3 regions of the Intrasporangium sp. Soil_C_50 genome follow, and region 1 is predicted to be linked to each of the others. Evidence: riboswitches for the same ligand, from Rfam matches in the RefSeq annotation. Region 1 holds a riboswitch; each other region holds the start of a gene.
The links. A riboswitch is a leader RNA that binds a small molecule or an ion and turns the genes downstream of it on or off. The one in region 1 is predicted to bind cyclic di-AMP.
Positions count from the first base shown of each region.

Region 1 (9,853 bases):
CCAGGTTTGGCCCCGAGATTCGCGTCCGTCGATGACTACATCGCCTCCTATCCCGAGGAGACGCGCACTCAGCTCGCGAGGGTACGCACGGCGATCCGCACGGCGGTGCCCGACGCCCGCGAGAAGATCAGCTACGGCATGGCCACCTTCGTCCTCGAGGGCAAGCCGCTGCTCTATTTCGCCGGGTGGAAGAACCACGTCGGCGTGTACCCCGTGCCCACCGGCGACGCCGCCTTCGAGGACGCCATCCGGCCGTTCCGTCGGGCCAAGGACACCGTGCGTTTCCCGATCACGAAACCGGTGCCCCTCGACCTCGTCGCGACCATCGCGCGGCTCTGCGTGAAACGTGCCGCCGAGCGCGAGCGCGAGGAGCAGTCGCAGTCCGGCTGAGTCGGCGGGCAGGACAGTGTCGGCGGGTCAGCCTCGAGAGGTCAGCGTCGGCGTCAGGCGCAGCGTGACGATCCGGAACGGCCGCAGCCGCAGGCGGATCGCACCGATCGGGGCGTCGACGCTGGTGCCGGACTCGATGGCCTCTTCGACGACCACGAGCGACTCGCGGCCCTCGAGCGCGGCCGATCCCGTCTCCTCGAGCAGGTCCGTCTCGACGACGCGCTGGACCGGGAACCCCGGCACGAGCGTCACGTCGCGACGCCCACCGAGGGCCTCGTAGAGCCGGACGACGACGTCGCCGCTGCCGTCCTCGGCGAGCTTGACCGCCTCGACGACGCACCCCGGGTCGTCCACCGCGACAAGGGGCCTCGCCGACACCGGGTCGCTCTCGCGTCCCTCGGGCAGGGCGCCGAGGAGCGGCAGGTGCATCGAATACCCGTGTGCGACGGCCTCGGCGACGTCGGCGCCCGGCACGATCCCGAACCGTACGACGTGCTCGCCGACGACCTCGGAGGCGTCCGTGTCGGGGTCGGGGAACGACGGCGAGCGCAGCAGGGTCAGGCGCACCGTCGTGACCGGCTCGCCCGACGCGTCCACGCCACGGCGCACCGCGTGCCCGTACGTCGACTCGTTGACGACGGCCAGGCCCCAGCCCTCCTCGCCGACGTGCAGCCAGCGGTGGGCGACCATCTCGTGCCGGGCGGCCTCCCACGACGTGTTCTCGTGGGCCGGCCGGCGCAGGTGGCCGAACTGGATGTCGGCGGTGCTGTGCGGGGCGAGGACCGGCACGGGCACGTAGGCGGCGAGGGCCCGCTCGCTCTCCCGCCAGTCGACGCGCACCTCGACGTCGACGCGCGGCGAGTCGGCCGTGACGGTCGTGCGCTGGACGTACGTCGACCGCCCGACGCGTCCGCGGGCCTCGACGACGACTCGGAGCGGTCCAGCCTCGACGACGCGGGCGGCGTGCGCACCCTCCCCGCCGGACGCGGCGGGCACGTGGGGCGTCACGTCGGGGGACGTCCACGTGCGGGCGTGCGGCTTGTCGATGTCCCAGGCGTCCCACATCGCCGGAACGTCGGGGTGCAGGCGCAGCTCGGCAGCGCGCGCGCCGGGCGGGAGCGCGTCGCGGCCGCCGTGGCGCAGGTCGAGCAGGCGCTCGATCGAGCCGTCGGGCGCGACGGTGACCGACACGAGCCCGTTGGCGACGGTGAGCCCGTCGACCTCCACGGGGTGCTCGGGCTCGACGCGCCGGCCCCCGACGGAGAGCGCCGGCACCTCGACGAGCGCCACCTCGACGAGCGCCACCTCGCCGCGGACGCCCCCGATGCCGCCGACGCCGACCTCGTCGACCTCGACGACCTCCCGACGCGGCAGCGGCCCGGCGTTGAGCAGCCCGGGATGCCGCGCGTCGTCGCGCGAGTCCTCAGGCAACTGCTCGGCGGCGCCCCCGCCTGCGAGCAGGTCGAGGGCCTCGGCGACGAGCGCCCGCAGCTCGGCCGTCAGCCGCGCGAAGTCCTCGCGGGCCTCGCGGTGGACCCACGCGATGGCACTCCCCGGCAGGATGTCGTGGAACTGCAGGAGCAGCAGGCGTTCCCACACGAGGCGCAGCCGCTCGGCCGGCCAGTCGCCGAGGCCGCGCACCGCGACGAGCGTCCACGCCAGCTCGGCCTGGCGCAGCAGCGCCTCGCAGCCACGGTTGCCGGCCTTCATGGCGCGCTGGCTCGTCAGGGTGCCGCGGTGCAGCTCGAGGTAGAGCTCGCCGGCCCACGTCGGGGCACGATCGGCGTACTCCTCGCGGACGGCGTCGAAGAACGAGGACGCCGTGCCGACCTCGACGGCCGGCGAGCCCTCGAGCGACCGCAGCCGCCGGGCGCGCTCGAGCATCTCGCGCTCGGGACCACCACCGCCGTCGCCGAACCCGAACGGGATGAGTGCCCGCCGGGACCGGCCCTTCTCGAGGTGCTGGCGACCCGAGCGGTGGACGTCGGCGCCGCCGAGCTTGCTTTCGTAGGTGTCGGACGGCGGGAAGTGCGTGAGGATCCGGGTGCCGTCGATGCCCTCCCACCAGAAGGTGTGGTGCGGGAAGGTGTTCGTGTCGTTCCAGCTCAGCTTCTGGGTGAGGAACCACGTCGCGCCCGCGAGCCGCGCGATCTGCGGGTAGGCCGCCGCGTACCCGAAGGAGTCGGGCAGCCAGACGCCTTCGCAGCGCCGGCCGAGCTCGCGCTCGAAGAACCGCTGGCCGTGGAGCAGCTGGCGCACCAGGGACTCACCGCCCGGCATGACGCCGTCGGCCTCGACCCACTGGCCGCCGACCGGCTCCCACGTGCCGGCCTCGACAGCGGCGAGGATGCGCTGCCAGATCGCCGGGTGGTGCTCCTTGGTCCACGCGTACTGCTGCGCCGACGAGCAGGCGAAGACGAGCTCGGGGTAGTCGGCCGCGAGGGCCGTGACGTTGGCGAAGGTGCGCGCACACTTGCGGACCGTCTCCCGCACCGGCCAGAGCCAGGCCGAGTCGATGTGCGCGTGGCCGACCGCGGTGAGGCGCTGGGCGCTCGTCACGGCCGGAGCCGCGAGCACCTCGGCCAGCTCGGCCCGGGCCGCCCCGGCGGTGCCGTGCACGTCGTGGACGTCGAGGACGGCCAGGGCGTCGTCGAGCGCCGCGGTCACCTCGAGGCGTCGGGCGTCGCGCTCGGGCAGCTCGGCGGCGAGGTCGACGAGGACGTCGAGGTCCATGGCGAGGCCGAAGACCTCCGGCTCGAAGACGGCGACGTCGATGCGGCCGAGGACGTAGCGCGGTTCGTCGCCGGCCGTGGCGAGGTCGCCGAGCCCGGTCGGGCGGAAACCGTGCTCCATGACGGCCGGGTTGCCGGCGGCCTCGAGGTGCAGGTGGATCGGTTCGCCACCGGTGGCGTCGGGCGTGACGCGGTGCCAGCGGTTCATCGGGTGGATGCCCTTGAGCGGCGTGCCGGCGGCGTCGTGGAGCAGGCCCTCGGCCTGGAAGCCGGGCCCCTCGCCACGGAACCCGAGGTCGACGACCACCTCGACGCACTGCCCGGCGAACGCGTCCGGCACCGCCCCGGTGATCTCGAACCACCACGTCGACCACGGCTCACCCCACGGCGTGCCCGGCCCGACCGGCTCGTGCGGCGCGGTGAGCGCCTCGGCGACCGGCACCGGCTCGCCCGGCGCGCGCCACGCCGACACCGCGAGGGGCGTCCGGTCGCGGTGGACCGCCGGCAGGACGTGCTCGGCGAGCACGCGACGGGAGCGGGCGAGCACGTGCGCGCTGTCGTCGAACACGCGTCGACCCTAGCCAGCGTCGAGACGTCATGGGCCGTCCAGGACCCGCTCGACCGGCGCGGCCGCCCGCTCGCCGATGGCCGCTCGTCGGCCGGGCCTGGTAGCCGACCCGGAGGCGCGGCGTGATGGAAACGCGGAGAGGGGAGTGTGACCCCCGTCACATTCAGTCGTCGGTAAAGCCGAGGTAAAGGCCACCCATGCACTCATTCACGGACGAATGCGACGCGCCCCCGTTACCTCGGCGTGACATTGCCCGGTTGAGTCGTCTACAGTTCCGGGAGTCCGGCCCCCCTGGCCGGGCGCGTACGAGGTGGACCGCCTAGTCCTGTCACCGCCCCGGACGTGAGATCAGACCTTGTGACAGGAGCGGAGGAACCACGCGTTTCTCCGGGCGTCCGGCACCACGACTCCGGACGTCCTTGGGGTGAAGTACCCACCCGGGCCGAGCACAACACGCGGCACGGGAGGGAGCCGGGCACCTTTCCGCCCGAACCCGACAGCTAACTTCGTAGGCGCGGAGAGGTACATGAAGACTGAGAACATCCGCGGGCGCCACCGCGCGCCAGGACGCCACCACCCCCTCAACGAACTCAAGCTTCTCGCCCGTGAGTCGGCTCAGCCGGCCATGAAGGGCGCCGCCATCGTCGCGGCCACCGGCGGCATCCTCGCCACCTTCGCGGGTCCTGCCAGCGCCGACGAGGCCAAGGCCGCCAACGGTGCGGTCACCGCTCTCGGCTCCCCCGCCGTGGTCGGCCCGGCCGCCACGCGAGCCGCTGCTCCGTCGACGGCCCTGTCGAAGATCGGCTTCCAGCCGCAGGTGCAGCAGGCCGTCGCGCAGCGCACCGCGAAGGCCAAGCCGGCCGTCATCGAGGACGTCGTCGTCGCGAAGGCCCGCCAGGCCGCCGCCGCCGACCGCAAGGCCGCTGCCGAGCGCGCCTCGCGAGACGCCTCGCGTCAGTCCCTGGTGAGCAGCACCGTCTCGGTCAAGTCGAGCAGCAACGGCTCGGTCCCGAGCGCGTCATCGGGCATGCGCGCCTCCTCGAACTGGGCCACCCCCGGCCAGTGCACGTGGGGCGCCCTCAACAAGTGGTACCAGTCCGAGGGCTACTACCCCGGCGGCTGGACCGGTAACGCCATGGAGTGGGCCTCCGGCGCCGCGCGGGCGGGTTACACCGTCAGCGGCACTCCGCGCACCCGCTCGATCGTCGTCATGCAGCCCGGCGTCAACGGCTCGAGCAGCGTCGGGCACGTCGCCTGGGTCACCGCCGTCAACGGCAACCAGGTCACCATCATCGAGATGAACGCGATGGCCGGCCCGTACAACTACAACACCCGTACCGTCACCAACATGTCGGGGATGAAGTACATCTACGCGCCGTGACCTGAGCGGTGCGCCCGCGAGAGAGGGCGGGGACGACCACCCGGTCGCCCCGCCCTCTCTGCATGTCCGAAGCCCCCCGGGGGGAGGTCCTGCCCGGCCTGCTCAGTGCGGCTCGGGCGGCGGCTGGGAGCCCGGGTGCGGCTCGCCGAGGAACCGCTGCACCCACGCGACGTCGTGCCACGCGCCGTTCTTCCAGCCGACCCTGCGGTAGGTGCCGACGGGCTCGAACCCGAACGACGCGTGGAACCGGTTGCTCGCCTCGTTCGGCTGGGCGATGCCGGCCGCCGCCATCCGGTAGCCACGCTCGGTGAGCCGCTCGAGCAGGGCCGTGTAGAGGGCCCGACCGCCGCCACTCCCGTGCCACTCGGGGTCGAGGTACACCGACACCTCGCAGGACCAGCGGTAGGCCGGGCGGGCCTTGAACGGGCCGGCATAGGCGTAGCCGACGACGTCGCCGCCCTCCTCGAGGACGAGCCAGGCGTGCGTCGCGACGGCGGCCTCGATCCTGGTCGCCACCTCGGCCTCGGTCGGCGGCTCCAGCTCGAAGGTGATCGCCGTGTCGAGGACGTACCGCCGGTAGATGCGCGCGCAGGACGCGGCGTCGGCGCCCGTGGCGTCACGCACGACGCGGCTGGCGCGGCCCGGACCTGGTGGGCGCTGCGGGTTCTCGGTCGGCATGCCGCGATGCTAGGGCGCGTCGCCCGGCCGCCCGCCACCCGGCCGGCCCCCACCCCGCTGACCGCCACCCGGCTCGGCCTCAGTCGACTGCCCACCGCTCGGCTGCTCGCCGGCCTGATGCTCGCCGGCCTGATGCTCGCCGGCCTGATGCTCGCCGGCCCGATGCTCGCCGGCCCGATGCTCGCCGGGCTGCTGCTCGCCGGGCTGCTCCTCCTCGGACAACCAGCGCCGCCGGCGTCGGTTGCTGCCCGGCGCCTCGGCGGCGAAGCGGGACACGACCATGGCCACGAACGTCACGAGGTAGACCTGCCCGATGACGGCCTCGGACATGGCAGCGAGGCGCCCGACCTCGGTGACCGGCACGAAGTCGCCGTAGCCGAGCGTCGCGATCGTCGTGAGGCTGAAGTACATGTAGACGGTCGAGGAGACGTTCTCGCCGAAGTAGTGCACGTCGGGCGTCCACGCGTCGATCGTCTGGAAGAGCAGCGAGTAGGCCACCGCGAGCTGCAGGTAGGCGGCGACGGCGCCGAGGACGGTCTGGAGGGTCACCCGCTGGTGCCACACGAGCCGGCCCGCGCAGAGGACCGGCGTCACGAAGGCGGCGAGGCACCAGAACGCGTCGGGCTGGATCGCGGCGGGAGGCCGCGCGGCCCCTGGCACGGACTCGAAGAGGATGATGACAAGGTTGCCGAGGACGCTGAGTCCGACGAACCAGTCCATGAGCCGGCACATGCGTCGGGACGCTCCGGAGGCGCGGGTGGCGACGACGAGCGCCGCACCGGTGACCGCGTGGGTGATGAACCGGCCGGTGTAGGAGAAGCGCACGTCGACGAGCGACTGCGTGACGATCGCGACGAGGACGAACAGCAGCACGAGGTCGAAGCGGTCGAGGAGCGCGACTCGGCGGCGACCGACGGGCTCGTCCATGGCTGCCTCCTGCGTCCGGTGCGAGGCCTGCGCTCCGAGAATAGGCGCCGGTGCGTGCCTCAGACCCCGGATCGGCGGCGGAGGCGTCGGACCGCGACCTCGGCCACCTCCTCGAGGCGCAGCGCCTCGGCCTCCTCCAGGGCGTGGACGCGGCCGACCGCGAAGGCCGTCGCGGCGTCGCCCGTCGTCGCCAGCTCGGCGACCGCGACCCTCGTGGCGACGGTGTCGTGGTGCTCGCCGAGGACCTCCTGGACGTGCTCGGCGGCCTCGGCGATGCGCAGGACGCGACGCCCGGTGACCGGCGCTGCGGCCTCGGCCGCGTAACGCAGGCGCTTGGCCGCCTTGCGCGCCTCGTGCAGCAGGGCGGCGCGGCCGTCCGTGTCGGGTTCGGCGAGCGCCTCCCGGGCGAGACGGTCGAAGCGGGTGGCCTCTCCGCGGATCCGCCGTCGGGCGACGCCTCGGGCCGGGGCGGTGGCCCGTTCGGTCAGGGGCGGGTCGGCGGCCAGGGCCTCGAGGGCCGCGAGGGCCGAGCGGTAGCGCCGTGAGGTCAGGACCTCCACGACGCGGGGGCGTCGGCTCTCGAGGTCCTGCTCGAGGGCCCGCGTCAGGGCCCGGTGCCCCCGACGGGCGAGCCCGGTGCCGGCGACACCGGCCGCCGCCGGTGCGTGGGCGGCCACGCGTTCCAGGACGACCTCGGCGTCCCGCACCCGGCCCAGCTCGGACGCCGCCCACTGCAGCTCGGCGCGCAGCGGCTCGGTGCGGGAGGCGTCGACGAGCGGGCGGAACGTGGCGAGGGCGCTGCGGGCCCGCCGCATCGCGACCCGGAGGTCGTGGACGTCGGGTGCGCCGCCGCCCGGCCCCTCGGCGGCGCGGACCGCCCGGACCTGCTCGGCCAGCCACCAGCGCAGCAGCTCACCGGCGGGGTCGTCGCGCCCCGGACGCCACCGGTGCCCCGCGTCGGGCGGGTCGGGGACCGCTGGCGGTGGGGGCACAGGTCCTGTCTACCCTCACCGGGCGCCGGCGGACCGGTGAACCGACTGACCTGTGAACCGTGGACAGACGCCTGCAGGGTCGCGGGTGCGGAACGTAGAGTCGAGAGGTGGCACGGGTCACCGATCCGCCGAAGGTGCATCCGGCCGGCCCCCTCGGTGCCGCGCCGTCGGCGTCCACGCCCGGCGTCACGCCGCAGCCCGGACCTCCGCCTGCGTCTCCCTTCCCGTCCGCGTACGCGTCGCCGCTCATGTCGCCGTCGATGGCCCAGCCTCCGGGCGCGCAGCCCGCGGACCCCGACCCGGCACCCGAGCCGACGCGCCGGTTCGCCCGGCTGCGCGGCCTGCCCCGACGCGTCTGGGTCGCGGTGCTCGTCGTGCTGCTCCTCGCCGGCGCGGGACTCGCCTACGCACTGACCCGGCCCCCCGAACCGCCCGCCCTGACCCAGCGCGACGTCGACGCGAGCGTCCAGCGCGGGCTCCAGGCCTACAGTGAGGAGCAGGCCGCCGCACCCGCCGACGCCACCAGGGCCCACCGCGCGATCGAGCCCTCGCTCGTCGTCGTCTCGACGCGGACGACGACGTCGACGGGCACCGAGGAGGGCACCGGCGCCGGTGTCGTCGTCAACGACGCCGGCACGGTGCTGACGGCCAACCACGTCATCGCCGGGGCCGGCACGATCACCGTGCGGTTCGCCGACGGCACGAGCTCGCCCGCCCGGGTCCTGAAGAGCCAGCCGGAGAACGACATCGCCACCCTGGTGCCGACGCAGCTACCGGGCACCGTCGTGCCGGCCGTCCTCGGTGGCGGTGTCCAGGTGGGGGCGCCGGTCTTCGCCGTGGGGCACCCGCTCGGGCTCACCGACTCGCTGTCGGCCGGTGTCGTGTCGGCGCTCGACCGGACGGTCACGGTGCCGGACGGGCGGCACCTGCAGCACCTCATCCAGTTCGACGCCGCCGTCAACCCGGGCAACTCGGGCGGCCCGCTGCTCGACAAGGCGGGTCACGTCGTCGGCATCGTCACGGGCCTCGCGAACCCCACCGACCAGGCGCTGTTCGTCGGCATCGGCTTCGCCGTACCCATCGCGACGGCCGGCAGCGCGGCCGGGAGCCCACCCCACTGAAGTGCCCGACCAGACCCGTACGACCAGACCCATACGACCAGACCCATACGACCAGACCCATACGACCAGACCCATACGACCAGACCCATACGACCAGACCCAGGAGACAGCATGGACGACCAGACCCGCCCGGCCTCCGGGCCTGCTGCCCCGACACAGTCGGGACCCGAGACCACACCCGACGCCACACCCGACACCACACCCGACGCCACACTCGAAACGGCGTCGGACACCCTGGCCGACCACCGGCTCCTCGAGCAGGCCCTCTACGAGGTCAAGCGGACCATCGTCGGGCAGGACGTGCTCCTCGAGCGGATGGTCGTGGCCCTGCTCGCGCGCGGCCACCTGCTCGTCGAGGGCGTGCCGGGCCTGGCCAAGACGATGGCCATCAAGACCCTGGCGGCCACGGTCGGTGGGGAGTTCCAGCGCATCCAGTTCACCCCCGACCTCGTGCCGGCCGACCTCGTCGGCACCCGGATCTGGAACCAGCGCGACGGCGAGTTCCAGGTCTCGCTCGGACCGGTCTTCGCCAATCTCGTCCTCGCCGACGAGGTCAACCGCGCGCCGGCGAAGGTGCAGAGCGCCCTGCTCGAGGTCATGCAGGAGCACCAGGTGACGATCGGCCGCCAGACGTACCCCGCGCCCGACCCGTTCCTCGTCATGGCGACCCAGAACCCGATCGAGTCCGAGGGCACCTACCAGCTTCCCGAGGCGCAGGTGGACCGCTTCATGCTCAAGGTCCTCATCGGATACCCTTCCGCCGCAGAGGAGTTCGTCGTCGTCGAACGGCAGATCGCCGCAGCGGCCCGGACGGTGCAGGTGCTCGACCCGGACGTGCTGCGCCGCTTCCAGCACGAGGTCGACGAGGTGTACGTGGACCCCGCCGTCATCGAGTACGCCGTACGGCTCGCGTCGGCCACGCGCAACCCGGCGTCGGTCGGGCGCGACGACCTGTCGCGGCTCGTCACCTACGGGGCGAGCCCCCGCGCGTCGATCAACCTCGTGCTCGCGGCACGGGCACTGGCCTTCCTGCGCGGGCGCGACTTCGCCCTGCCGTCCGACGT
Region 1 is NZ_JBDGKB010000003.1:109,073-118,925, forward strand. It holds gene AC3A5R_RS10140 (iron chaperone) at 7-390, shown strand; gene AC3A5R_RS10145 (alpha-mannosidase) at 418-3,690, opposite strand; cyclic di-AMP (ydaO/yuaA leader) riboswitch at 4,034-4,217, shown strand; gene AC3A5R_RS10150 (CHAP domain-containing protein) at 4,217-5,071, shown strand; gene AC3A5R_RS10155 (N-acetyltransferase family protein) at 5,174-5,749, opposite strand; gene AC3A5R_RS10160 (potassium channel family protein) at 5,759-6,676, opposite strand; gene AC3A5R_RS10165 (CHAD domain-containing protein) at 6,736-7,668, opposite strand; gene AC3A5R_RS10170 (S1C family serine protease) at 7,776-8,789, shown strand; gene AC3A5R_RS10175 (AAA family ATPase) at 8,901-9,853, shown strand, end outside.

Region 2 (9,853 bases), on a different contig from region 1:
CCGGCGCCGTGCTCAGCGGCGACGACGCGCCCCTCGACCCCGCCGACGCGGCACTGGCCGCGTGGGCGCGCACGGTGGCCCGCGACGCCAACACGACCACCCCTGCCGACCTCGAGCCGCTGCGGGCGGCCGGGTTCGACGACCGCCAGATCTTCGCCATCACGGTCTTCGTCGCGCTGCGCCGCGCCTTCTCGATGGTCAACGCGGCCCTCGGCGCGCAGCCGGACGCCCAGCTGCGCTCGGCGGCCTCGACACCGGTCAGCGACGCGGTGTCGTTCGGTCGCCCCAGCGCTGGTACGCCCTCGGCCACGAGCGTCGCGGACGGGAGCTAGACAAAGTCACCACCCTGGACCGCGACGCCGCGCAGCAGCGCGAGGTACTCCTCGACGGGGCGAGTCCCGGGCACGGCGGCGAACCCGTTGGCGAGCACGAAGGGCGTCGCGGTGATGCCGAGGTCGCGGGCCTGCTTCTCGTCTGCCCGGACCTCACCGGCGTAGTGGTCGGACGCCAGGACCGCAGCCACGCGGCGCTCGTCGAGTCCGCACTCGGCACCGAGCCGCTGGAGCACCTCCGGCTCGTCGAGCGGCAGCCCCTCGCGGAAGTGTGCGGAGAAGAACCGCTCCACGGCCGCCGACTGCAGCGCCGGACCACCCATCTCCCGCGCCAGGGCGACGAGGCGGTGCGCGTCGAAGCTGTTGGCCGTGACCGCTGAGTCGAGGTCGAAGACGAGGTCGTCGGCCTCGGCGACCTCGTGGGCGTGCGCCCGCAGGGCCCGCTCCGCCTCGGCCTCCTCGTCGGGCCGGGAGCCGATCCGGTCAGGCACCGGTTCGTTGCGCCGGGCCGGCCACTCGGGGTCCAGCTCGTAGGCGCGCAGCCGCACCGTGACGTCGTGCGGCCGCTCGAAGGCGTGGATCGCCGCCTCGATCCGGCGCTTGGCGATCCAGGACCACGGGCAGACGAGGTCGGCCCAGACGTCGAGCTCGATGAGGGTCGTGGACTCTGCAGCAGGCTGGACGGTCATCACCTCATCCAACCACGGCCCTCACCACGGGCGGCCGTCCGGGACGACGTCGCGCCCCCACCCGAGCGGGTGGGGGCGCGACGGAGGTGCGTGGCGCGGTGCGGCTCAGGCGCGGCCGTAGCCCGACGGCGTGGTCCAGATCGAGTGGTAGCCGATCGTCGTGCCGGGGCGCTGGGCGTCGATCATGGTGCCGGGGCTGACGTAGATGCCCACGTGGTAGGCCGGCGAGCCGAAGAACACGAGGTCGCCGGGGCGCGGGTTGCTGACCGGGGTCGTGGCCGCCTGCTGCGCCGACGCGGTGCGCGGGAGCGAGACGCCGGCCTGGCGGTAGACGTACTGCACGAAGCCCGAGCAGTCGAAGCCCGAGGGGCTCGTGCCGCCGTAGACGTAGGGGACGCCGAAGTAGGACTGGGCGATGCCGACGATGCCGGACGCCGTGGGCGCCGGGTCGAGGGACGCGCGGGTCGCCGAGCGGGACGCGCGGTCGGCCGCCTGCTGGCGGGCGTCCTCCGCAGCCTTGGTGGCGGCGCGCTCCTTCTCGAGCTGGACGTCCTTGATGACGACCGGCTTGACCGTCGCCTGCTTCGCGGCCGGCTTGGCGTAGCCGATCGAGGACAGGGCGTTGGCCGCCTTGAGCGTGCCGACCTGGGGGCCGACGACCGACGGGGCCGCGGTGCTCGAGCCGTCGGCAGCGCTCGCCGGACCGGCGAACGTGGCGACGAGACCACCGGAAGCGGCCACGATCGCGGCACCCTTCACGGCGGGCTGAGCGGACTCCTTGGCGATGAGCTTGAGCTCGGCGATCGCGTTGAACCGGCCGGGGGCGCGGTGGCGCCCGGTAACGTTCTGAGCCACGTTTGACCTCTCGACGCCTACGAGGTGAGCTGTCGGGTTCGGGCGGATTGAGGTACTGCTCGCCCGGCCTTCGCTCGGACCTTGCGGTCCACGGAGGGCTTCACCCCGAGGACGTCCGGAGACGCCCGAAGGTGGTTCCCCCGCTCCTGCCATGCGGTTCGTGCAGGGGCCCCGGGTCGATGGCAGGATTAGGCGGTTCGACCCGTGGCACTCGCCCGACGGGGAGAGCGAGCGGGGCTCACGCTACCCAAGATCCGCCGGGGTTGTCACCCCGAGAGCCGCCCATTTCTACTGATTTTTCGTCGGATGACCTCAGGTGGCCCGAATTCCCCACAGTGCCAGCACAATCGAGGCGGAAGAAAGAGCTGGAACGGGCACGTCGGACGCGTCCGCTTTGCGGAAGGGTCGACTCAGGCGGCCTGGCAGAAGACGTGGACGGCCACCTCGTCGGGCAGCGACACGCCCTCACCGGCATCGGGGGCCTCGCTCACGGCGACGACACGGCCGCCCTCGCGGACGACGCGGACGCGCGCCCCCGGCAGCACGCCGGCGGAGGTGAGCAGGGCCAGCGCCTCGGGGTCCACCTGCACCGGCTCGCCGATGCGGCGGATCGTCACGACGGCCGGCTCGGCACCGGCCGCCGTGGTCAGCGCCGTGAGCCCGGTGAGGAAGCCGCCTGCCGCGTCGTCGGGGACGCCCAGCTCGTGCAGGCCGGGGATCGGGTTGCCGTACGGCGACTCGAGGCCGCCCTCGATGAGGCCGAGGATCTTGCGCTCGACCTTCTCGGACATGACGTGCTCCCAACGGCACGCCTCGTCGTGGGCGTACTCCCACTCGAGTCCGATGACGTCGACGAGGAGCCGCTCGGCGAGGCGGTGCTTGCGCATGACGCGCGTGGCCAGGAGCCGGCCGTGGTCGGACAGCTCGAGGTGGCGGTCGCCGGACACCGCGACGAGGCCGTCACGCTCCATCCGGGCCACGGTCTGCGACACCGTCGGGCCGGAGTGGCCCAGACGCTCCGCGATGCGTGCGCGCAGGGGGACGATGCCCTCCTCCTCGAGCTCGAAGATGGTGCGCAGGTACATCTCGGTGGTGTCGATCAGGTCCGTCACGGTCATACCCTCTCAGAATCAGGACGCCTCGGGCGCCGCCCCTCCCGCCGCCCCTCCCGCGGCCCCTCCCGCGGTGCCGGCGCCGCGCCCTCGCAGGGGTCGCGTCGGGTCGTGGCGAGGCACCCAGATGCGCAGCCATCCCGCGCCGAGGAGCGCCGCTGCGCCGAGGACGACGGCGGACGCGCCGAGCGTCAGGACGGCCGTCAGGGCTGACAACGCCAGCGGACCCGCCGCCCTTCCCAGGTCGGCGCACAGGCGCCAGCCGCCGAGGAACTGGGCGCGCCCGTCGGCCGGTGACGCGTCGGCCCCGAGGGTCATGATGAGACCCGCGCCGAGGCCGTTGCCGATGCCGAGCACCGTGGCGGCGGCCGTCACGGCGACCAAGGTGGTGGCGAGCGGCATCAGCGCCATGCCGAGACCGAGCACGAGCATGCTCGGTACCGCGGCGGCCACCCGCCCGTACCGGTCCATGAGCCAGCCCGAGGGATAGAAGAGGAGCATGTCGATGGCGCCGGCGACGCCGAACACGAGCGAGGTCTGCGCCGGGCTGAACCCGACCGACTCCGCCCAGAGCGGCACGAGCGCCTCGCGGATCGCACGGGCACCCGCGACGCACATGGCGCCCGTGCCGAGGGTCAGCAGCACGTGCCGGTGCTCGAGGAGCACCGACGCCACCGAGCGGGGGGCGCGCGCTCGACCCCGGACGCCCGCGCTCCCTCGACCTCCCGTGTGGCCGTCGTGGTCGGCGGTGATGTCGGGCGCGACGAGCACGAGCAGGAACGCCGCCAGGCTCGCCACGCCGCCGACGACGTAGGCCGACTCGATGCCCCACCGGGTGATGACGAGCGATCCCACGAACGGGCCGATGAAGTAGCCGATCCGATGCACCCCGCCCAGCGTCGACAGGGCCCGGGCCCGCATCGCGACCGGCACGGCTTCGGTGAGGTAGGCCTGCCGGGCCAGCCCGAAGAGGGATCCGGCCAGGCCGATGACGAGGACGCCCGCGAAGAGAGCGGCGACGGAGCCGGCCAGCGCCGCCACGACCATGCCGACGGCCTCGACGACGGCCGCCACGAGCAGGGCCCGCCGCTCGCCGATGCGCGCCGCGAGCGCCCCGGACGGCAGGTCACCGAGCAGCTGCCCGATGCCGAGCGTCCCGACGAGCAGGGCCGCGACGCCGAGCGAGGCCCCGAGCTCGCGGGCCGAGACGGCGATGATCGGCGCGACCGCACCGGCGCCCGTCGAGCCGAGCAGCGTCGGGCCGTACGCCGACAGCGCGATCGCGCGCAGACGGACCGGCTCCCCCTCCGACGTCGCGGCCGGGCGCCGTGACGGGTGTCCGGTATGCCCCGTTTCGGGCTCCGGCCCGCCGTTTCGCTCCCCCTGAGTCTCGGTCACGCCACAGGACCCTAACGATCGGGTTACTCAGGTGGCCGGGTCGTTCCGGCCGACGGAACGATGGGGGCCGTGACGACGAGCGAGCGGGCGACGGGGGCCCTGGCGGTGGCAGCAGCCACCGCTCTCGTCGTCGCGCTCGCCTCTCCCGTGGCGACGGCCGTCATCGGCCTCATCCTCTTCGGCACCCTGGCCGTCCTGCTCGAGCTGCGCTACCTCGTCGGCCGGCTCCCCGTCATCGCCCGGCGTGACGTCGTGAGCGGCCTGGCGGTGCTGCTGGCCGGCACGAGCCTGCTGCGCCTCGCCGAGCACGTCCTCGGGACCCAGGCCCGACGCGCCGAGGCCGTTCTCGGCTTCTGCGTCGTCGCGCTCGTGGCCCGGAGCGGGCTGCGCGGACGCCGACGCGTCGTCGCGTACGTCGTCGCCGTGCTCCTCGCGGCCGCGTCCCTCGTGTGGCCGGACCACTACGCGTTCGCGCTGCTGCACCTGCACCAGCTCGTCGTCCTCGTCTTCCTCTGGGACTGGGCCGCCCGGCTGCCGGGGGCCCGCGAGCGACGCCTGTTCCGCGGCGTCCAGCTCGCGTGGGGGCTGCTCGTGCCCGCCGTCGTGCTCGCCGGCGCCGTCGACACGTGGCTCACCGGCGACCCCGGCATCGCCCGCAGCATCGTCGGCGACGGGCGCTCGCTCGTGGCCGCGGCCGCCCTGCCCGGCGACGCGTCGGGCCCGCTGGGGCTTCGCCTGCTCACCGTCTACGCGTTCCTGCAGACGATGCAGCTGCTCGTGTGGGTCGCGTTCATGCCGCGCTTCGCCACCGAGGAGTCGGCCGCCTTCGAGAGCCGGTTCCCGTGGCTCACCGGCGCCCGGGTCTGGGCGGTCGGGTTCATCGCGGCCGCGGTGTTCGCCGTCGTCTTCGCGATGGGCTTCCGGCAGGGGCAGGTCCTCTTCGGGGCCCTGTGGTCCTGGGCCGTGCACCTCGAGATGGCGGCCGCGCTCGTCGTCGTCGCAGCGGGCCGTCGCCTCCGGTCCGCGCCGCGTCTCACCCTCGTGCCCGACCCACCTGCCGACGCTGCACCCGACGCCGGAGCAGCGCGCGCGGCCACGCCTGCCGGAGGTGGGCACGGCACCGTCGCCGACCCCCAGCCGGCCACGGCCGTCGCCCCGGAGGCCGAGGTCGGCAGCTGACGGGCCCCCACCGGCCGCCCACCGGCCGCCCACCGACCGCCCACCGGCGCCCACCGGCGCCCACCGGCCGACCACCGGCCGGTCGCGGCCGGCCCTGACCCGCCGCGCCACGGCGTCGGGTCACCCGGTGGAAAAGTCCTTGCCCGCCTCCCGGACGCGACGTACCGTCGTCGCATCGACAACGGAAGGAGGTGGTCCGAGAAGTGATCTCTTCCGGAACGTGCGAGGTGGCCACGCGATAGCCGCGTCCCCACCTCCACTCAGGAGTGAGGCAGGGCGGTCCGGTCATCCGGGCCGCCCTGTTCTGTTCGGCCCTCCCCCGCCCGGCGCCGGGCCGTCCGGAGGGGTCAGGGCTGCAGGCGCGAGCGGGTCCAGGCGGACGCGTCGGCCAGGGTGCCCTCGCCCGAGCGGCGGAAGACGATGCGGTCGTGGAGGCGGTTGGCCCGGCCGGCCCAGAACTCGACCTCGTCGCAGACGACCCGCCAGCCGCCCCAGAAGTCGGGCACCGGCACGTCGGCGTCGCTGCCGGTGTCGGGGAAGCGTGCCAGCACCTCCTGCCAGCGCCGCTCGAGCTCGGCCCGGTCGGCGGCCGGACGCGACTGGTCCGAGGCCCACGCCGACAGCCGCGAGCCGTAGGGCCGTGAGGAGAAGTAGGCCTCCACCTCGCCGCGCGTGACGAGCTCGGCCCGCCCGCGGAAGCGGATCGCCCGGTAGAGCGAGGGCCACGTCAGCGACACCGCGATGGCCGGGTTGGCGCGCAGCTGCTCGCTCTTTGCCGAACCGAGGTTCGTCACGAACCCCGGGCCGCGCTCGTCGAAGAAACGCATGAGCACGGTGCGCACGTCGGGCACGCCCGACGCGTCGACCGTGGCCACCGAGATCGCCGTCGGCTCGGGCACGTCGTCGCGCTCGTGGGACGCCCGGACCGCGGCGTCGACCCACGCCCGGGCCTGCAGGTACGGCGTGGGCGCCACCTGCGACTCGTCGAGGCCCTCCCCCGCGTAGTCGACGCGTCGCCACTGCGGTGAGGTGGACGCGTCGCTCGTGCCGTTGGCTGGGTCGGCGGCCGGCGGGTACGAGGAGTCCGGAGTGTCCATGGCCTCAGACTAGGGTTTGGGGCAGACGGCCCGCGGGCGTCAGGCAACGGCGCCGCGCGGACGGATCGATCGACCCGGCGACGGGCAGGAGGAGTTGGCGCGATGGCAGGCAAGGGCAAGGTGATCGGCCAGGGAGTCCGGCTCGGCATCAAGTACGGGCCGCAGATCTGGGTGGCCAGCCAGGCGCTGCGCGAGCCCGCCAAGGAGGCCATCAACAAGGCCGTCTCGAGCGAGAAGGCCCGCCGGCAGGCGATGGCCCACGCGACGTCACTGTCCGAGGGCAGCATCCTCAAGGTCTACAAGGGCGACCGCGCGCACTGGGTCGTGTTCAGCGGCGACGAGTCCGTCACCGTCTACCCCGCGGCCGACCTCCCGCTGTCGACGCTCGTCGAGCGGGCCGACCTCACCAAGCGGATCCGCCCCCAGGACAAGGTCGGCGTCAAGGGCCGCGCCAAGGACGCCGCCACCGCGGCCCTGCGCCGCGGCAAGCCCAACCAGCTGAACTGAGCCCGTGCCGGGCGTCGCAGGCCACCCGCCGGACCCGCCCGAGCCCCGATCGTTCAGTCGGCGATGACGATGCCGAGCTCTGCGGCGAGAGCGTCGGACAGGTCGATGACCTGCGGGCGCGACAGCGTCGCGCCCTGGAGGCCGGCGAGCCCGTGCGGCGCGCGCAGGGTCGCCCCGGACAGGTCGAGCCCCTTGTAGCGGCCCCGGCCGAACGACGGCTCGAGCAGCGTGCAGCCCTCGAAGGTCAGCCCGTCGACGGTGGCCTCCTGCAGGTCGAGCTCGACGACGACGCAGTCGAGGAACGTGACGTCCTTGAGCCTGGCGCCGCGCAGGTTGAGGAAGTCGATCTTGCCGCCGCGCACCGTGACGTCGCGCCACGTCGAGCTCCACGCCGACACGGCGCCGAGCCGGCAGCCGTCGAGGGTCGTCTCGATGAGGCTCGCCTCGGGCAGGCCGATGCCGACGCCGTGGACGCGGTCCCACTCGCACTCCGACCACCTGGAGGACTCGAGGTGGGCGTCGTCGAGGCACACGTCGACGAGCGAGCACTCGAGGAAGGTGAACCCGCCCGCACGCGCTGCCGTGAAGTCGGTGCCCTCGAACCGCACGGCGTCCTGGTGCGGGTCTCGTGTGGTGAACACCGCGTCGCGAAAGGAGGTCTGGTCGGCTGCTGACGGCATACGGTGAGTCTGGCAGCGAGGACCGACGGCTCCCGACCACGGCGCCCGACGCGTCCGCTGCCTGGCCTCCACACCGCGGTGGTACCGCCTGCACAGCAAGGACCCACATGGCAGACAGCACGCCGGACCCCGACTTCAAACCGGGTCTCGAGGGAGTCATCGCGTTCGAGTCGACGATCGCCGAGCCGGACAAGGAGGGTGGGGCCCTCCGCTACCGCGGCGTCGACATCAACGACCTCGTCGGCCACGTCGACTTCGGGCACGTCTGGGGACTGCTCGTCGACAACGAGTTCGACCCGGGCCTGCCGCCCGCCGAGCCCTATCCCCTGCCCGTCCACACGGGCGACGTCCGCGTCGACGTCCAGTCGGCCCTGGCGATGCTCGCGCCGGTCTGGGGCTTCCGCCCCACCCTCGACATCGACGCCGAGGAGGTGCGCGACAACCTGGCCCGCGCCGCCGTCATGGCGCTGTCGTTCGTCGGCCAGTCGGCGCGCGGCCTCGGCCGACCGATGGTGCCGCAGCGCGAGGTCGACAAGGGCCGGTCCATCACCGAGCGGTTCATGATCCGCTGGCGGGGCGAGCCCGACCCCAAGCACGTCGAGGCCGTCGACGCCTACTGGGTGTCCGCCGCCGAGCACGGCATGAACGCCTCCACGTTCACCGCCCGCGTCATCACCTCGACCGGTGCCGACGTCGCCGCGGCGCTCTCCGGCGCGGTCGGCGCGATGTCAGGGCCGCTCCACGGCGGCGCCCCGTCGCGCGTGCTGCACATGCTCTCCGGCGTCGAAGAGCAGGGCGACGCGTCGGCCTACGTCAAGGACGTCCTCGACCGCGGCGAGCGCCTCATGGGCTTCGGCCACCGCGTCTACCGGGCCGAGGACCCGCGCGCCCGCGTCCTGCGCGCGGCCTGCGAGCGCCTCGGCGCGCCGCGCTACGAGGTGGCCGCGGCGTTGGAGAAGGCCGCGCTCGAGGAGCTGCAGGCCCGGCGACCCGACCGCGTGCTCGCCACGAACGTCGAGTTCTGGGCCGCGGTCATCCTCGACTTCGCCGAGGTACCGCCGGAGATGTTCACGCCGATGTTCACGTGTGCGCGCACCGCGGGCTGGTCGGCGCACATCCTCGAGCAGAAGCAGACCGGGCGCCTCATCCGGCCGTCGTCGCGCTACATCGGCGAGGGCCCGCGCAAGCCGCAGGACGTCGCCGGCTGGACGCCCCAGGTCGGCAGCTGACCGCACCGCTCTCCCGGGGTGCCACCCGGCTCTGACGCGCGTACCGTGGCGGGAGGAACCTCGCAAAGAGGACACCTGCAGCGCCCAGAGTCGGGAGGCACCATGGTGCGGCGTGCGGTTGTCAGAGCGTCTGTCGCGGCGGCGAGCACCATCCTCGCCGCCGGCGTCGTCACGGCGTCCGGCCCACCCGCGGCCACCGCGTCGCCGACGCGTCCGGGGGCGCTGCGGCCCGCCGTGGCACCCGCGTCACCCGCGGCTCCCGCGTCAGCGGCGTCCGCCGCACCCGCGGCCACCGCTGCCTCCCCGGCGTTGCAGGTGACCACGGTCGTGTCGGGCCTGTCCTACCCGTGGGACCTGACGTGGGTCGGCAGCCTCATGCTCTACGACCTGCGCGGCGGGCAGGTGTGGTCCAAGCGCGACGGCGCGGCGCCGCGTCGGGTCTCGATGAGCGGCCTGCCCTCCCTCTACGTCAACAGCGAGGGCGGCCTGCTCGGGATGGTCGCCGACCCGGGCGCCGCGACGAACAAGAAGTTCTACACCTGCCAGGCGGTCCGTACCTCGACCGGTACGCCGCTCGACGCGCGCGTCCTTCGCTGGCGGCTGACGAGCGACACCACAGCGGTCTCCGACGGCTCGCCGGTGGTCACCGGCCTTCCGGTGACGAGCGGACGGCACTCCGGCTGCCGGCTGCGCTTCGGCGCCGACGGCAAGCTGTACGTCGGCACGGGCGATGCCGTCGTCGGCACCAACCCGCAGAGCCTGTCCTCGCTCGGCG
Region 2 is NZ_JBDGKB010000004.1:104,399-114,251, forward strand. It holds gene AC3A5R_RS11975 (carboxymuconolactone decarboxylase family protein) at 1-332, shown strand, start outside; gene AC3A5R_RS11980 (DsbA family oxidoreductase) at 329-1,021, opposite strand; gene AC3A5R_RS11985 (C40 family peptidase) at 1,127-1,876, opposite strand; cyclic di-AMP (ydaO/yuaA leader) riboswitch at 1,879-2,081, opposite strand; gene AC3A5R_RS11990 (iron-dependent transcriptional repressor DtxR) at 2,287-2,988, opposite strand; gene AC3A5R_RS11995 (MFS transporter) at 3,007-4,386, opposite strand; gene AC3A5R_RS12000 (hypothetical protein) at 4,456-5,565, shown strand; gene pdxH (pyridoxamine 5'-phosphate oxidase) at 5,913-6,662, opposite strand; gene AC3A5R_RS12010 (hypothetical protein) at 6,765-7,169, shown strand; gene AC3A5R_RS12015 (pentapeptide repeat-containing protein) at 7,223-7,849, opposite strand; gene AC3A5R_RS12020 (citrate synthase 2) at 7,957-9,078, shown strand; gene AC3A5R_RS12025 (PQQ-dependent sugar dehydrogenase) at 9,181-9,853, shown strand, end outside.
Region 2: it holds a riboswitch for cyclic di-AMP, as region 1 does, so the genes downstream of both, AC3A5R_RS11985 (C40 family peptidase) here and AC3A5R_RS10150 (CHAP domain-containing protein) in region 1, are expected to answer to the same signal.

Region 3 (9,853 bases), on a different contig from region 1:
AGATGGCCGGAACCCGACCGTAGCCACCGGCCCCGGACCCGACGAAGTGCGTGACGAAGACCGCGAACGCGGCGAAGAAGCGCAGCCCGGTCAGCGAGTCGAGGCGGGTCGCCGAAGGCAGTGGAGGCACCTCAGTGCTGGGCGTGCGGGCCGTGGCGGGGTCAGAGCCTCCGCGGTGCGGCGCGCGGGCGCGCACTTCGGTCATGCGTGGATCTCCGATCCTTGGGGGTCGACGTGACTCGCACGCGGCGGGAGCACGATCAACCATCGTAACCAGATCGCGACCGGCACGCCTTCCGGCCCAGGTCAGGGGCGGCGAGCGATCCATGTCACTCTTGCACCCATGTCGAACGAGTCCCGCGACGACCTGCCGCGTCGCGCCGAGGCCGTCACAGGGCGGGCGATCCTCGTCCTGCTCGGCGTCGTGCTGGTTCTCACGGTCGTGCTCGTGCTGGTCCGCCCGCACGATGCGAACGTGGACTACCTCCAGTGGTGGGTCGTCGCGAGCCTCGTGGCCAGCGTGGCCGGCGCGCTCGGGGTCACCCTCCTCGCGCGACGCCCTTCGGGTCCGACACGGCGGACGTCCGGGACGGCGACGCGGCGTGGACGCATGGTCTGGGTCGCTGCCGTGGCGACGAGCGTGCTCGGCGGCGCGGTGGCGGTGCTGGGGGCGCTCCCGCTGCGATACACCTACGGCTGGGATGCGGGGGTGGTCACGGGCTTCTCGCGGCAGCTCTCGTCCGACGGGACGCTGACCGCATACGCCCAGGACTATCTGTCTCGCTACCCGAACAACGTCCCGCTCGTCGCCATGATGAACGTGGCCCGGGTGCTGGGCGGACCCGCTGACGCCGGCATGTACGTGACGTACATGGTGGCGAACGGGGTCTGCCTCGCGGTCGTGCTGCTCACCGTGTTCGCGCTCGTGCGCTCCCTGCGCGGCACGGCCGCGGCCTTCGTCGCCCAAGCCGTCACCTTCCTCCTCGTGGGCGGCTCGCCGTGGATGGCGGTGCCGTACACCGACTTCCCGGCCATGCCCTTCGTCACCGGTTCCGTGGCCCTGGCCGTCGCCGGGACCCGGGCCGGGAGTCCACGCTCACGCGTCGGCGCGTTCGGGGCGGCCTTCGCGTTGGCCGGGATCGCCTACGTCATCAAGAGCACGCCCGCCACGCTCGCGGTCGCGTTCGTGCTGGTTCTCCTGGTCATGGCCCTCGGACGCTCGTGGCAGGGACTGGCGCGTGCCGCGGCGGGATGCCTGGCCGGGATGGCGGTCTTCGCCGTGACCGTCGTCGGTGGACAAGCGACTGCCGACGCGACGGCGCACGTGTCGCGCACCGCTCTCACCGAAGGTCGCACGGCTCCGGTCGCGTGGTGGCTGGCCAACGGGCTGACGACGACGAAGAGCATCTCGGGCCGGCCGTACTACGGCGCCTACAACCCGCAGATGGTCAGGGACTCCATGCACCTGGACGGCGCTCCTCTGCAGGCCTGGTCCCAGCGACGCCTCACGCAGCAGCTCGACGCCATGGGGCCGGCAGGGGTCATCGCCTTCGAGGTGCGCAAACAGGCCTTCAACTGGGGCGACAGCATGTTCTTCGCCTGGGGCGAGGGGTACGACTTCCAGGCACGTCGCCTGCTCGAGCACGGCACCGTCGCGGCGGCGATCCAGTCGTTCCAGCACCCGTCCGGGCAGTGGTACCGCCTTCGCGCGTCGTTGACCAACGGCCTGTGGCTCGGCCTGTTGCTGTGGGCAGGGGCGGGCCTGGTGAGGGCGCGATACCGGCGTGAGGTCCTGGTGCTCGCCCTGACGGTGCTCGGCATCGCCGCCTTCATGCTGCTCTTCCAGGGACGCTCTCGCTACGTGTTCGCCTACGTCCCGGTGTTCATCGCTCTGGCCGCCGTGATGGATCCCACGAGGCCGTGGACCGCCCCGCGGCTGCGACGCTCGAGCGTCACCGAGGCCCGTCCCGGAGCCTGACTACACTGACTGCCGCGACACGCGGCGGAAGGCTGCGGTCCTGACCGGGCCCTCCGGTCCTGCCCCCGAGAAAGCTGGAGAGCCTTGCTGATCCCAGGCACGACGTCGTGGTTGGAAGCCGTGCCGGCATTCCTCGTCGCCACCCTGCTGCTCTTCCTCCCGGGCGTGGTGGCTGCCCTGCTGCTCGGCCTGCGCACCGTCGCGTCGCTCGCGGTGGGCCCCCTGCTGTCGACCTCCTGCCTCGGGGTCACGGGAATCGTGGCGCCCTGGGTGGGGCTGCGGTGGGGCGCGCTGCCCCTCACCCTCGGCGTCGTGCTCATGTGGCTGGTGGCCGCCGGTGTGGGCGCCTGGCACCGACGGCGCAGCACGCCGGCGCCCAGGGACGTGGCGAGCCCTCCCGGTGTCTGGGCGTGGCTCGGCCGGAGACCCGCCAGGGCCACGGCGCCGCGGCCTCGCGCGCTGTGGGCCACGCACGGCGTCACGCTCAGCGTGCTGGCCGGAACGGCGGTGGCCTTCGTCGTCTTCCTCTGGTCCATGCTGCCCGAGGTGCGTTCACCCGAGCTGTTCCCCCAGCACCCGGACACGATCTTCCACCTGGCGGCTCCGCAGTGGATGATCGAGCACGGCACCATCTCGTCGCTGTCGGCCGGCAAGTTCAACGTCGACACCTGGACCGGGTTCTACCCGGCGGCCATGTACGGGTTCACCGCGACGATCTCGATGTTCACCGGTGTCTCGGTCACGGTCGCGACGTCCGTCTGGGTCGTCGTCGTGGCGGCTCTGGTGTGGCCGCTCGGTGTCGCGGGTCTGGCCCTGAGCCTCTTCGGCCGACGCGTCCCCGTCGCGCTGGTCGCTCCGGTGGCCAGCGTCTCCTTCACGGGTTTCCCCTACTTCCTCATGGGCTTCGGTGTGCTCTGGCCCAACCTGTTCGGCGGTGCGTTGCTTCCGGGCGCCACCCTGGCCCTCGTGTCCGTCCTCGGCAGCCGCGGGCGTCCGCCCTACGTCGTCGCGGCGCGTCCGGTGGCCGCGGTCATCCTCGTCGCCGCCCTCCCGGGCCTGGTCATGGCTCACCCCAACGCCTTCGTCAGCTTCTGCCTCTTCGCGCTCCTGTGCGTGGCCGGACGGGCCGTCGCGACGGCCTGGGCCCTTCGGACGAGCCGGCCGCGCCGCGCACTGGGGATCGCCCTGGGGACGGGCCTCGGACTGGCACTGGCCGTCGCGGCCACCATCGTCGTGCGGCGCCCGTCGATGTTCGCGACCGGAGCCGCCGGACCGGAGGCCAGCGCGGGGAAGGCCTGGTACGCCGTCCTCGCCTTCGCGCCCCGCTCGACGAAGCCACTCATCCTGCTCGCCCTCGTCGTCCTGGTCGGCATCGTCGTCGTCCTCCGGCGTCACCGCGGGGCCCGCTGGGTGGTCGCTGCGTTCGCCGTCCTCACGGCGCTGTTCTGGCTCAACGTCGCCGTCGACGCGACCTGGACCCGGTACCTCACGTGGCCCTGGTACAACAACGCCGTCCGGCTGCAGGCCGTGGCCGTCCTGCCCGCCGCCCTGCTCGCCACCGCGGGCTTCGTCGCGGTGTCGGACGTGCTCGTCCGGACGTTCCGGGCCCCTGTCGCGCGGGTCGCTGCTCCGGTCGCCGTGGCGGGCCTGTTCCTGGCCGCGACGGGTGGTGGCTACGTGGCTGCCCACCAGAACATCCTGCACCGCTACTTCCACCCGAAGACGGCCGACTCGTGGGCCAGCCAGAAGGAGCTGCGCGCCCTGCGCGCGCTCTCCGCGCAGATCCCGGCCGACGCCGTGGTGGCCGCCAACCCGTGGAACGGCCCCACGTACCTCTACGTCGTGTCCGGACGCCAGCTCCTCGTGCCGACCGAGAAGACGAACTTCGCGGGAGACCGCCGGCTGCTGTCCAAGCACCTCGACAGCGTCGGGACCGACCGTGCAGTGTGCGCGGCCGCGCAACGGCAGCACGTCGAGTGGGCCATCACCGGTGGTCAGCCCTTCTCCTGGGGGCGACCGTCCGTCCTGGCGCAGTTCACCGGTGTCGACCACGTCGCCAGCTCGCCGGCATGGCAGAAGGTCGCCGCGGTCGACCCGTACACCCTGTACAAGCGCGTCGCCTGCGCCGGTTGACGACCGGCGGGCCTCACCGGGTGAGGCGCCGCGGGCTCGTCAGGAACCCGATGCCCCACGCCCAGTGCATCGTCGCGAGCACGACGGGCAGGGCTGCACGGGTGCGGGGGGACTCGCCGCGGGAGATGGCCAGGCCGCCCGCCGTGACGCCGGCGGCGTAGGCGGCCGGCACGACCCAGGCCGGGGTCCAGAAGAAGCCCACGACGACCGCCGCTGTCGTGACGCCGACCATCGTCGGCGGGGCGAGGTAGCGGTGGTTGATCGTGCCCTCGTGGTGGCGGGCGACGACGCGCCGCCAGCGTCCGTAGTGGAAGTACTGCTTCGCGAGGGCGGAGACCGAGGCGCGTGGCCGGTAGGTGACCTTCAGCTCGGGGGTGAACCACACGCGTCCGCCCGTCTCGCGGATCCGGTGGTTCATCTCCCAGTCCTGGGCTCGGGAGAAGTGGGGGTCGTAGCCGCCGACCCGCTCGAGGGCCGTTCGCCGGAAGACGCCGAGGTAGACGGTGTCGGCCTCGCCGGCCTCGCCGCCGGTGTGGAAGCGGGAGGCCCCGACGCCGAGGGGGCTGCGCATCGCGCAGGCGACGGCGCGCTCGAAGTCGGTCGTGCCGCGGGCGTCCATGATGCCGCCGACGTTGTCGGCACCGACCCGCTGGAGCTCGGACACGGCGCGCGAGACGTAGTCGTCGGGGATCTCGGCGTGCCCGTCGACGCGGACGATGACCTCGCCGCTCGACGCGCCGATCGCGGCGTTGAGGCCCTCGGGGGTGCGCCCGCTCGGGTTGCGCACGAGCCGTACCCGGGGGTCCTCGGCGGCGAGCGCGTCGGCGACCTCGTCGGTGCGGTCGGTCGAGGGGCCGAGGGCGAGGACGACCTCGATGGGGCCGCGGTAGTCCTGCGTGAGGATCATGGCCACCGCGTCGCGCAGGTGCCGCTCCTCGTTGAGCAGCGGCATGATGACGCTGACCGGCGGGGTCAGCTGCGTCGACGCGTCCACGCTGGCGGGTCCTTGTCCTCTGGTCGTCGTGCCGGAGGGTGGTCCCGGCGCTCGGGCGGCGCCCGCGTCCCCCGTCACGAGCGGCGCCCAGACTACTTGAGGACCGCCGGGTCCTCGACCGCGGTGAGGGCGAGGGGCGCACGGTGATGCCCGAGGCGGGGCGCCGCCCTCGCGAGGTGAGGCGGCGCCCGCCACCTCGGGCCCCCGGTGACGTGCCGCAGCGCCGCGGACACGAAGCACGCTGCTCGACCTCGCGTCCAGGGGTGACGCGGACCGCGGCCACGGCCCAGGTGCCCCCGGCGCTGCACGACCCACGATAGGACGAATTCACGCGATCATCAAGCAGTTCGACCATCGCGTCACTTGTCGGTCCACCTGATCGATCATCGAGCCGTCTCTGGCTAGGTTGTCCCCATGACGCCGACCCGTTCGCAGGACCGCGCCTCGGCCACCGCCGCGCTGCGCGAGCTGATCCTCGCGGGCGAGCACTACCGTCTCGCCGCGGCCGCGCACCTCGACCTCACCGTCAACGAGAGCCGGGCCGTCAGCTACCTGCTGGCGCGCGGCTCCCTCGGCCAGACCGAGCTGGCCCAGGCTCTGGGTCTGACGACGAGCTCGACGACAACCCTCGTCGACCGGCTCGAGCGACGCGGGCTCATCGAGCGGGTGCCCGACCAGGTCGACCGGCGTCGCAGCACCGTGCGGATCCCCGAGGCCGGGATGGAGCAGGTCGGGCAGGTGCGCGACTGGATGCCACACACCTTCGACGCCCTCGACCCGGCGACGCTCCCGCAGGTGACCGAGGTGCTCACGACGATCGCGGATGCCCTGCGCAGCGTCGCCGCCGAGATCCACGCCGCCGAACCGAGCGCGCGCGGGACGCGCCGACGGCACTGACGCCCCGCCGACGCGTCGGGCTCACCGGACGCGTCGGGCCCACCGGACGCGTCGGGCCCACCGGACGCGTCGGGCTCAGCGGACGCGTCCGGCGACCCAGCCGGTCGTCCAGATGCGGACCAGCTCGACGCGCTTGCCCGGCTTCGGGGCGTGCCACACCCTGCCCGAGCCGGCGTAGATGCCGACGTGGTAGGCCCTCCCGGAACGCATGAAGAAGATGAGGTCGCCCGGGCGCACCCCCGAGCGGGAGACGCGCGTCGTGTCGAGACGCTGGGCGTTCGCGGTCCGCGGCAGGTCCTGGGCGAGGCGGGCGTCGTAGACGTAGTGCACGAGCCCGGAGCAGTCGAACGCCGACGGGCCGGCGGCACCCCACCGGTAGGGCTTGCCCTTCTGCGCGGCCGCGACACGCACGGCCCGCGTCCCGAGCGGGACCGCGACCGCCGAGGCGAGCGACAGACGCACGTCGACGCGGTCCCGGTCCTGTGCGGCGTCGGCGGCACTCGCCCACGTCGCGGTGTCACCGGCCCGGGCCACGATGCCGACGTGGGTCGGCGGCACCGTCGACAGTCCGGCGACGGCACCGACGGTACCGACGGCCAGCAGCGGGGCGAGCAGCAGACCGGCACCCGGGCGGAACCGGCGCGACCGGCGCAACCAGCAGGACCGGCGTGCACGGGTGTGTGCGAAAGCGGGCATGGCGAATTCCCTTCCCACGCCTGCGAGGTGAGCTGTCGGGTTCGGGCGGAAGATGCCCGGCCGCGCATGGCGGCTTCACCCCAAGCCCGGCGCATGGCCGGACGCGAGTGGGTCCCCCGTTCCTGTCCGGTGAGGTATGAAGGCGCGCCCCCGGCGGACAGGACTCGGCGGACCGGAGCGCCGCCCCGGCGTCGTACCGGGGCGTCATGTCACCCGGTCCGGGATCGTGGCCCGCGCAACGTGGCGGGCCCGCCGGCCGGGTTCCGAACCAGAGTAGGTCGGGGTGCCCGCCCTGTCCGCGTTTTGGAGAACGCGGACAGATCGCCCATCCGGCCAACCAGGAAATGCCAGGGTCCGCTGGTACGTTCGCCCCCATGACGTGGCGAGACGCCGTGAACGGCGGCCTGTCCCGGTTCACCGGGTACGAACTGCGAAAGGCGCGCGACGGCCGCGCGGTCGGGCGTACGTCCGTGGGGCCGACGAAGCCGGCAGGCCCGGCCGCGACGCCGCCTGCGGAGCCCGCGGCCCCCAGGCTCCAGCTACCGCGCGACTTCGACGACGCCGCGCAGGAGACCATCCGCGCCGTGAAGCCGTGGACGATGACCTCTCCCGAGAAGCTCAACGCCCTGATCCTGTCGGTCCGCCACATCGTCAAGCACGACATCCCCGGCGACATCGTGGAATGCGGCGTGTGGCGGGGCGGCAGCATGCAGGCGGCGGCCCGGACCCTCATCGAAGCGGGCGACACGAGCCGGCACCTCTACCTGTTCGACACGTTCGAGGGGATGTCCGAGCCCACCGAGAAGGACCGCCGACGCCATGACGGTGCGTCGGCAGCCGACCTGCTCAACACCGCGCCCCGGCAGTCGGGCGTGTGGGCCGTCGCGACCCTGGATGACGTGCAGACCGGGATGGCGACGGTCGGCTACCCCGAGGAGCGCGTGCACTACGTGCAGGGCATGGTCGAGCAGACCGTGCCGGACTCGGCCCCCGAGCAGATCTCGATCCTGCGCCTCGACACCGACTGGTACGAGTCGACCAAGCACGAGCTGGAACACCTCTACTCGCGACTCTCGCCCGGCGGTGTCCTGCTGCTCGACGACTACGGCTGGTGGGAGGGTGCCCGGACCGCGGTCGACGAGTGGCTGGAGGAGACCCACGAACGCCTCCTCCTGCTGCGCATGGCGGAGGGACGCGTCGCCGTCAAGCCGTAGCAGCTCGGCACGCCGGCGCGCCCGGTGACCGGCCGCTCATCACCCGGTCCGGAAGGCGGTGAGGGCCGCCATCCACTGCCCGCCGCCGGTACCGCTCGCCGTGTACGGGCCCGTCGTCGTCGCGGCCCGGTAGGCGGTCGCGAGGTGGTCGGTCGAGACGCTCAGTGTCGGCAACCCGGTCCAGCCGGACCCCCAGGCCGGCACCGCGCTGCTCGACTCGAGCCCGGCCACGGCGAACAGCTCGTCACCGGCGGCCGTCGTCGTCACCGACCCCGAGCTGAACGCCGTCCCGGACCCGGTCGCCCCGGCGCTGACGTCGACCCCCGTGACACCCGCCAGCTCGTCCACGGCCAGGTGCGTCTCCGCGGACGACCCGTAGGTCAGCGTCACCGTCGCGCCCGCCGGCAGGGCGCGCACCCCCACCGCGACCGCCGTCACGACCCGGTCCCCGGCCGACCCGTCGTTGACGTCACGCACCACCGCGTACGTGTTGCCGACCGAGTCCTTCACCGACACCGCCGCGGTCACGCTCGTCGTGGACAGGAGCGCCGCGACCACGACCGTGTGCCCGGCCGCCACCCCGGCGGCCCCGACCGTCACCGTGCTCGTGGTGCGAGCGGTCGATGCCGTCAGCGACCCGACCCGGCCGACGTAGCCGGCCGCCACGGGCAACCGCGGCGTCGCGGACGCCTCGTTCGAGGACGGCGAGGTGCCGATGCCGTTGACCGCCGCCACGCGGTAGAAGTAGGTGGTGCCGTTCGCGACGCCGGAGTCGGTGAAGCCCGTGCCGGCGACGTTGGAGGCCACCGGCATCGATGCCTCGGCGCCTGCAGCCGTGCCGCGGTAGACGTTGTACCCGGTGACGACCGACCCGCCGTTGGAGGCGGGCGCCACCCACGTCAACGACACCGATGCGTTTCCGGCCGTGGCCGTGAGCCCGGTCGGCGCACCGGCCACGGACGCCTGCGGCGTCGCCGAGGCCTCGTTCGACGACGGCGAGGTGCCGACGGCGTTGACCGCAGCGACGCGGTAGTAGTACGTCGTCCCGTTCGCGAGGCCCGTGTCGGTGAAGCCGATGCCGGCGACGTTCGTGGCCACCGGCGTCGATGCCTCGGCGCCTGGGGCCGTGCCGCGGTAGACGTTGTACCCGGTGACGACCGACCCGCCGTCGGAGGCCGGCGCCGACCACGTCAGGGTCACGGTGGTGCTGCTACCCACCGCCACGAGGGACTGCGGCACCGACGGTGCGGTCGACGTCGCGCGCGGCGTCGCCGACGCCTCGTTCGACGACGGCGAGGAGCCGACCGCGTTGACCGCGGCCACCCGGTAGAAGTACGCCGTCCCGTTCGTCACCGTCGTGTCCGTGAAGCTCGTCAGGGCGACGTTGGTCGCGATGGGCGTGCTGCTCTCGGCTCCTGCCGCGGTGCCGCGGTACACGGTGTAGCCCGTGACGCCGGAGCCGCCGTCGGAGGCCGGCAGCTGCCACGACAGCGCCACCGTCCGGTCGCCCGCGGAGGCGATGAGCCCGACGGGCGCGGACGGCACCGTCGCCCGCGGCGTCGCGGACGCCTCGTTCGACTGCGGGGAGGTCCCGACCGCGTTGATGGCGGCGACCTTGTAGTAGTAGGCGGTGCCGTTGACCTCACCGGTGTCGGTGAAGCCGGTGCCGGTGACGTTCGTCGCGATGGGCGTCGGCCCCTCGCCGCCCGGCGTCGAGCCGCGGTACACGGCGTACCCGGTCACGGCCGACCCGCCGTTGGACGTCGGGGCGGTCCACGTGAGGGCCACGGACGCGTTGCCGGCCGTGGCGCTCAGCCCCGTCGGCGCGCCCGGCGCGGTCGGCTGGGTGGGCTGTGGCGTCGCCGACGCCTCGTTCGACCGCGTCGACACGCCGACGGCGTTCACGGCCGAGACGGTGTAGTAGTACGTGGTCCCGTTGAC
Region 3 is NZ_JBDGKB010000013.1:84,293-94,145, reverse strand. It holds gene AC3A5R_RS19455 (acyltransferase family protein) at 1-205, opposite strand, end outside; gene AC3A5R_RS19450 (hypothetical protein) at 344-1,978, shown strand; gene AC3A5R_RS19445 (DUF6541 family protein) at 2,099-4,111, shown strand; gene AC3A5R_RS19440 (glycosyltransferase family 2 protein) at 4,125-5,105, opposite strand; gene AC3A5R_RS19435 (MarR family winged helix-turn-helix transcriptional regulator) at 5,520-6,002, shown strand; gene AC3A5R_RS19430 (C40 family peptidase) at 6,078-6,698, opposite strand; cyclic di-AMP (ydaO/yuaA leader) riboswitch at 6,702-6,840, opposite strand; gene AC3A5R_RS19425 (TylF/MycF/NovP-related O-methyltransferase) at 7,073-7,912, shown strand; gene AC3A5R_RS19420 (fibronectin type III domain-containing protein) at 7,952-9,853, opposite strand, start outside.
Region 3: it holds a riboswitch for cyclic di-AMP, as region 1 does, so the genes downstream of both, AC3A5R_RS19430 (C40 family peptidase) here and AC3A5R_RS10150 (CHAP domain-containing protein) in region 1, are expected to answer to the same signal.